Linked DNA regions of Variovorax paradoxus. The protein of the gene in region 1 interacts with the protein of each later gene in a pairwise test. Links are inferred from orthologs where the notes say so. Each region holds a gene or a part of one and is shown on either strand. Other genes may lie near its edges.

The links. The genes of interacting proteins can lie anywhere in the genome.
Region 2: the proteins of L3V85_RS11075 (region 1) and lpdA interact in binary tests that used the Escherichia coli proteins (3 or more experiments, as listed by UniProt). The link is inferred for Variovorax paradoxus from one-to-one orthologs.

The regions. Positions count from the first base shown.
Region 1 is NZ_CP091716.1:2,364,943-2,368,640, forward strand. What follows is about bases 1-3,102. They hold L3V85_RS11075 (UvrD-helicase domain-containing protein), read left to right. Parts: upstream 1-381; coding sequence 382-2,823; downstream 2,824-3,102. Other genes in these bases: L3V85_RS11070 (GMP reductase), read right to left, coding at 1-175; L3V85_RS11080 (DUF2339 domain-containing protein), read left to right, coding at 2,930-3,102. Also shown: more of L3V85_RS11080, read left to right, coding at 3,103-3,698. UniProt on the Escherichia coli protein: A helicase with DNA-dependent ATPase activity. Unwinds DNA duplexes with 3'-5' polarity. Translocates on single-stranded DNA with 3'-5' polarity. Initiates unwinding more efficiently from a nicked substrate than double-stranded DNA.
Region 2 is NZ_CP091716.1:4,563,118-4,566,712, forward strand. What follows is about bases 132-3,130. They hold lpdA (dihydrolipoyl dehydrogenase), read right to left. Parts: upstream 2,542-3,130; coding sequence 721-2,541; downstream 132-720. Other genes in these bases: L3V85_RS21185 (C40 family peptidase), read left to right, coding at 132-621; L3V85_RS21195 (MFS transporter), read right to left, coding at 2,538-3,130; aceF (dihydrolipoyllysine-residue acetyltransferase), read right to left, coding at 3,128-3,130. In the rest of the region: more of L3V85_RS21185, read left to right, coding at 46-131; more of L3V85_RS21195, read right to left, coding at 3,131-3,131; more of aceF, read right to left, coding at 3,131-3,595. UniProt on the Escherichia coli protein: Lipoamide dehydrogenase is a component of the glycine cleavage system as well as of the alpha-ketoacid dehydrogenase complexes.

The DNA of each region.
Region 1 (3,698 bases):
TCTGCGCCAGCCACAGGCAGATCGACTCGTCGACCACCGTCTTCATGTTGGCGGGCACCACCGGCAGGCGGAAGCTGCGTTCGCCCAGCGTGACGCTGGTGTCGCACTCGGAACGGCTCTCGACGCGGCACTTGCGCGGGAGCAGAAGAATGTTGTCGTAGTCGAAGATTTGCATGGCCAGGCTCCAGAAAGGAATCGTTGAAGGGAACGAAAGAGCGCTTGGTCCGGCCGGTTTTCGCGGTGCGTTCAGCAAAGAAAACGCCCACAAAAAACCGGGCGCAAGAAACTTGGGCCCGGTGATTGATTTTACGCGGTCTTGCGAAGCCGGGTCTTCCGCTTCTTCGTATAACCCGCATACGCAGTGGTTTCTACAATCGCAGGATGTTGTTTAACGATCCCGCGGCTGACGCCCCCTTCCCGAATCCTTCGGACCTGCCGCTGCTCAAGAACCTGAACGCGGAGCAACTGGCAGCGGTCACGTTGCCCGCAGGCAACGCGCTGATCCTCGCGGGTGCCGGCTCCGGCAAGACCCGCGTGCTGACCACCCGCATTGCATGGCTGCTCCAGACGGGCCAGGTGTCGGCCGGCGGCATCCTCGCCGTGACCTTCACGAACAAGGCCGCCAAGGAAATGATGACGCGGCTGACGGCGATCCTGCCCGTCAACGTGCGCGGCATGTGGATCGGCACCTTCCACGGCCTGTGCAACCGCCTGCTGCGCGCGCACTGGAAGCTCGCCAACCTGCCGTCCACCTTCCAGATCCTCGACACGCAAGACCAGCTCTCGGCCATCAAGCGGCTGATGAAGCAGTTCAACGTCGACGACGAGCGCTTCCCCGCCAAGCAGACCCAGTGGTTCATCGCCGGCGCCAAGGAAGACGGCCTGCGCCCCGGCGACATCGAGGTGCGCAGCGACGACGACCGCAAGAAGGTCGAGCTCTACCAGCTCTACGAAGAGCAGTGCCAGCGCGAAGGCGTGGTCGACTTCGGCGAACTCATGCTGCGCAGCTACGAACTGCTGCGCGACAACGCACCGGTGCGCGAGCACTACCAGCGGCGCTTTCGCCACATCCTGATCGACGAGTTCCAGGACACCAACCGCCTGCAGTACGCGTGGATCAAGATGCTCGCTGGCAACACCGTCGGCGGCCAGTTCGAGCCCGGCCGCGACAACAGCGTGATCGCCGTGGGCGACGATGACCAGAGCATCTACGCGTTCCGCGGCGCGCGCGTCGGCAACATGACCGACTTCGTGCGCGAGTTCGACGTGCGCCACCAGATCAAGCTGGAGCAGAACTACCGCAGCTACAGCAACATCCTCGACTCGGCCAACGAGCTCATCAGCCACAACAAGAAGCGCCTGGGCAAGAACCTGCGCACCGACCAGGGGCCCGGCGAGCCGGTGCGTGTGTACGAATCGACCACCGACCTGGCCGAGGCGCAGTGGATGGTCGAGGAAATGCGCCAGCTCGCGCGCGACGGCTTCGACCGCAAGGAGATGGCCGTGCTCTACCGCAGCAATGCGCAGAGCCGGGTGATCGAAACCGCGCTCTTCAATGCGTCGGTGCCCTACCGCGTGTACGGCGGCCTGCGCTTCTTCGAGCGCGCCGAAATCAAGCATGCGCTGGCCTACCTGCGCCTGCTGGAGAACAAGGACGACGACACCAGCTTCCTGCGCGTCGTGAACTTCCCGCCGCGCGGCATCGGCGCGCGCACGCTCGAAACCCTGCAGGACGCGGCCCGCGCGGCCGGCCGTTCGCTGCACGACGCGGTGAGCGTGGTCGGCGGCAAGGCGGGCGCCAACCTCACCGGCTTCGTCGCCAAGATCGACGTGCTGCGCGAGCAGACGCAGGGCGTGAGCCTGCGCGAGATCATCGAGCTGGTGCTCGACCACAGCGGCCTCGTCGAGCACTACAAGGCCGACCGCGAAGGCGCCGACCGCATCGAGAACTTGGACGAACTGGTGAACGCGGCCGAGAGCTTCGTCACGCAGGAAGGCTTTGGCCGCGACGCCGTGGCGCTGCCGGTCGACGAACTGCGCCAGTCGCCCGCCAGTCAGGGCATCGACCTGACGCGCCCGGTGATCGACGAACCTCTCGCGCCCGACGCGGAGACCGGCGAAACGTTGAGCCCGCTGGCCGCGTTCCTCACGCACGCGGCGCTCGAGTCGGGCGACAACCAGGCGCAGGCCGGGCAGGACGCGGTGCAACTGATGACCGTGCACGCCGCCAAGGGCCTGGAGTTCGACTGCGTGTTCATCACCGGCATGGAAGAGGGCTTGTTCCCGCACGAGAACTCGATGAGCGATTTCGAGAGCCTCGAGGAAGAGCGCCGCCTGATGTACGTGGCGATCACCCGCGCCCGCAAGCGCCTGTACCTGAGCCATTCGCAGACGCGCATGCTGCACGGCCAGACCCGCTACAACGTGAAGAGCCGCTTCTTCGAAGAACTGCCGCAGGGTGCGCTCAAGTGGCTCACGCCCAAGAACCAGGGCTTCGGCGGCGGCACGTCGGCCTTCGGCTACGGCGGCGGCTATGGCAGCACGCGCGGCGGGGCAGGGGGCGGTGGCGGCTACGGTGGTGGCAGCAGCTACGGCGGCGGCAGCCGCGACAAGGACACCTTCGCCAGCCCGCCGGTGCCCCCGCAGAAGACGGCGCCTTCGCACGGTTTGCGCTCGGGCATGCAGGTCTTCCACAACAAGTTCGGCGAAGGCACGGTGACGGCCCTCGAAGGCACCGGGGACGACGCGCGTGCGCAGGTCAAGTTCGCGCGGCATGGCGTGAAGTGGCTGGCCTTGTCGGTGGCCAAGCTCACGCCGATCTGAGTTGCTACTAAAACTATAGCTAACAATCCAGACTGCTCGGGGCGCCGTGGCGCCTCGCGCCTTGAACCGCCGTAAACTCCGCACTCGCCAAACAAGGGGAGTCAGGATGTGGTTCATTGGCATCATTGCCGGCCTGTTCATCGGGGCGCTGTTCGAGTCGGTGCCCGTGGCGCTGGTGCTCGCGGTGGTCGGCGCCTTCGTGTTGCCGCAGCTGCTCGGCAAGAAGAAGGAGAAGGCCCCGCCGCATCGCACCGAGGCTGAACGCATTCCGGGCCAGGCCCCCGCCGATTCTGCGACCGTCGACGGCGGCATGATGAAGCTGCAGCGGCGCGTGATGGAGCTCGAACAGCGGGTCGCCACGCTCGAGCGTCGGCTGACGCAGGGCGCAGGCGAGGTGGCGGCGCCAACCGAGTTGCCCGCCGCGCCCGAAGCCATGCCGGCAGAGATCTCACCGCCGCCGGCAAAGCCTGTCGAAGTGGCGCGGCCCCAAGTCGCGGTCGTTCAGGTGCCGGAGCCGTCGCCTAAGCCCGAGCCGGTCGTCGCACCCGTCGTTCCGGTGCCCAAGCCACCGGTCGCCGCGCCCGCGCCGGTGCGCCGTCCACCGCCGCCGCCTTCGGTCCCGCTGCGAGACCGTCTCCCCGCGCCCATCGCCAACCTGATCTTCGGCGGCAACATGCTCGTCAAGCTCGGCGTGCTGATCCTGTTCCTCGGGCTGGCCTTCCTGCTGCGCTACACGGCCGAACGCGTGACCGTGCCGATCGAACTGCGTTATGCGGCGGTGGCGCTGGTCGGCGCCGGGCTGCTGGTGCTGGGATGGCTGCTGCGCAAGAAGCGCGCGGGCTATGCACTGATCCTGCAGGGCGCCGGCATCGGCG
Region 2 (3,595 bases), 2.2 Mb from region 1 along the record:
CTGTTTAAATTGACATAACCGCGCGTCATCAATATCCTACGCGCCATGCGTTTTTTCGTCCTACCCGCGTCCCTCCTGCTTGCCGTCGCTGCCCACGCAGCCCCCCAACAGGACCGATCTGACGACGAGATGGCCCGCATGCTTGCAGACAAAGGCCTGATCGGCCAGCTGCAGCAGGTCCGTCAAACAGTCTCCGAACGAACCTCCGACCTGGTGGTTACCGCCATCGGCTTCCTCGGCGTACCCTATCGCCGTGGCGGCAACACGGCGGAAGCAGGCTTCGATTGCAGCGGCTTCGTTCGTGCCATGTACAACCAGACGGTGGGCCACATGCTCCCGCGTCGTGCCGAAGAGCAGGCCGCCGCCACCGAAAAGATCGACCGCGAGCAGCTCAAGCCCGGCGACCTCGTGTTCTTCAACACCATGCGCCGCGCCTTCAGCCATGTCGGCATCTATGTCGGCGAAGGCAAGTTCATCCACTCGCCCCGCTCCGGCGCCCAGGTTCGCGTGGAAGACATGAACGGCAGCTACTGGCAACGCCGCTTCGACGGTGCCCGCCGCGTGCTGGCCGGCCCGACGGACGAAGTGAAGGCGGCAGCCGTCGCGCACAGCGGCAACTGAGCCCGCTCTCCCTTTTCCGGGAATTCAGGACGAAAAAAATCCCGCCGCGGCGGGATTTTTTTTATGGGCGCCTGACAAGCGCCCTTTTTCATCCGGCAATCAGCTCTTGCGGGCCGGCGGCAGGTCGGTGCAGCTGCCGTGCGCCACTTCCGCCGCCATGCCGATGCTTTCGCCCAGCGTCGGGTGCGGGTGGATGGTCTTGCCGATATCGATTTCGTCGGCGCCCATCTCGATGGCCAGCGCGATCTCGCCCAGCATGTCGCCGGCGTGCGTGCCGACGATGCCGCCGCCCAGGATGCGATGCGTCTCGGCGTCGAACAGCAGCTTGGTGAAGCCCTCGTCGCGGCCGTTGGCGATGGCACGGCCCGAGGCCGACCACGGGAAGTGCCCCTTCTTGACCTTGATGCCTTCGGCCTTCGCCTGGTCTTCGGTCAGGCCGACCCACGCCACCTCGGGGTCGGTGTAGGCCACGCTCGGGATCACGCGGGCGTTGAAGGCCGCGCTGGACAGCTCCTTGTCGCCCTTCTGCTCGCCCGCGATGACTTCCGCGGCCACGTGCGCCTCGTGCACCGCCTTGTGCGCCAGCATGGGCTGGCCCACGATGTCGCCGATGGCGAAGATGTGCGACACGTTGGTGCGCATCTGGATGTCGACCGGAATGAAGCCGCGGTCGCTCACCGTGACGCCCGCCTTCTCTGCGCCGATCTTCTTGCCGTTGGGGCTGCGGCCCACTGCCTGCAGCACCAGGTCGTACACCTGCGGTTCCTTCGGTGCGTTTTCGCCCTCGAAGGTGACCTTGATGCCTTCCTTCGTGGCTTCGGCGCCGACCGTCTTGGTCTTGAGCATGATGTTGTCGAAGCGCGGCGCGTTCATCTTCTGCCAGACCTTGACCAGGTCGCGGTCGGCGCCCTGCATCAGGCCGTCGAGCATTTCGACCACGTCCAGGCGCGCACCCAGCGACGAATACACCGTGCCCATCTCGAGGCCGATGATGCCGCCGCCCAGGATCAGCATGCGCTTGGGGTCCGTGCCCATCTCCAGCGCGCCGGTCGAGTCGACCACGCGCGGGTCTTTCGGCATGAAAGGCAGGCTCACGGCCTGCGAGCCCGCAGCGATGATCGCGTTGCGGAACTTCACGGTCTGCTTGCTGCCCGTGGTGTCCCAGCTGGTGCCCGAGGTTTCCTCGACTTCCAGGTGGTACGGGTCGATGAAGTTGCCGACGCCGCGCAGCACCGTCACCTTGCGCATCTTGGCCATGGCCGTGAGGCCGCTGGTGAGCTTGCCCACCACCTTGTTCTTGTGGCCCAGCAGCTTGGCGCGGTCGACCGTCGGGGCCGCGAAGCTCACACCCAGGTCGGCGAAGTGCTTGACCTCGTCCATGACGGACGCCACGTGCAGCAGCGCCTTCGACGGAATGCAGCCGACGTTCAGGCACACGCCGCCGAGGGTGGCGTAGCGCTCGATCAGCACCACCTTCAGGCCGAGGTCGGCGGCGCGGAAGGCGGCCGAGTAGCCGCCGGGGCCGGCGCCGAGCACGACCACGTCGCATTCGACATCGACCTTGCCGCCATAGCTCGACACGGCCACGGCCGCCGAAGCGGGGGCTGGTGCCGGCGCGGCCTTGGGAGCGGGGGCAGCGGCAGGAGCCGGTGCGGCCGCAGCCGGAGCGGGGGCAGCAGCGCCGTCGACTTCCAGCGTCAGCACGACCGAGCCTTCCTTGACCTTGTCGCCCACCTTCACGGCCAGCGCCTTCACCACGCCGGCGGCGGACGACGGGATTTCCATCGAGGCCTTGTCCGATTCGACCGTGATCAGCGACTGCTCGGCCTTGACCGTGTCTCCGACATTGACCAGCACCTCGATCACCGCGACTTCGTCGAAGTCGCCGATGTCGGGCACCTTGATTTGTTGTTCGCTCATTTGGACACTTTCAGTTTGAGTGTGAGAACGTCGACCGGTGGGGCCGAATTGCGATCGAATTCGCAGGCGGCGGCAATGCCTGCCTCCGCCACGTCGCGCGAGCTGCGCGACTTGATGTCATAGGCCGCGTGCATGGCGCCGAGCGCGAAGCTGCGTCCCGAGCCGATGGCCCAGAACTGCTTGAACTCGAACACCTCGCGGTAGCTGTAGATGCCGTAGATGCCGCTCGGGTTGGCCATCAGCATCGTGAACTGGCTCGACTCGTAGGGCTCGTGGTCGTCTTCCTTGGTCTGCATGAAGAACGAGTCCTTCAGCACCGGATGCAGCATCGTGAAGGTGCGGAAGATCTCGTGCTTGCTGCCGAACAGCAGCTTCTCGCGCGGTTGCGCGGCCAGCGCATGCTGCAGCACCAGGAAGTGCGCGGCGGCGCCGGCCATCGCGAACAGGCTGGAGCCCGCCGCGTCCTCGACGGTGAAGATCTTCTGGTTCGTTTCGGCGCGGTGCGAAAGCCGCGTGTCGCCGAAGGTCACCAGAGAATCGGCTGCCATCGTGACCTGGCCGCCCTTGCGGACGGCCACTACGGTGGTCATAGCAGGATACGGCGATAGTCCGCGAGCACTTGCCCCAGGTAGGCGTTGAAACGCGCAGCCAGGGCGCCGTCGATCACGCGGTGGTCGTAAGACAGCGACATCGGCAGCGTCAGGCGCGGCACGAACTGCTTGCCGTCCCACACCGGCTTCATCGCGCTCTTCGACAGGCCGAGGATGGCCACTTCAGGCGCGTTGATGATGGGCGTGAAGTGCGTGCCGCCGATGCCGCCGAGCGAGCTGATCGAGAAGCAGCCGCCCTGCATGTCGGCCGAGCCGAGCTTGCCGTCGCGCGCCTTCTTGGCGAGTTCGCCCATCTCGGCGCTGATCTGCAGGATGCCCTTCTTGTCGGCATCCTTCAGCACCGGCACCACCAGGCCATTGGGCGTGTCCGCCGCGAAGCCGATGTTGTAGTACTGCTTGTAGACGAGCTGGTCGCCGTCCAGGCTGGTGTTGAACTCGGGGAA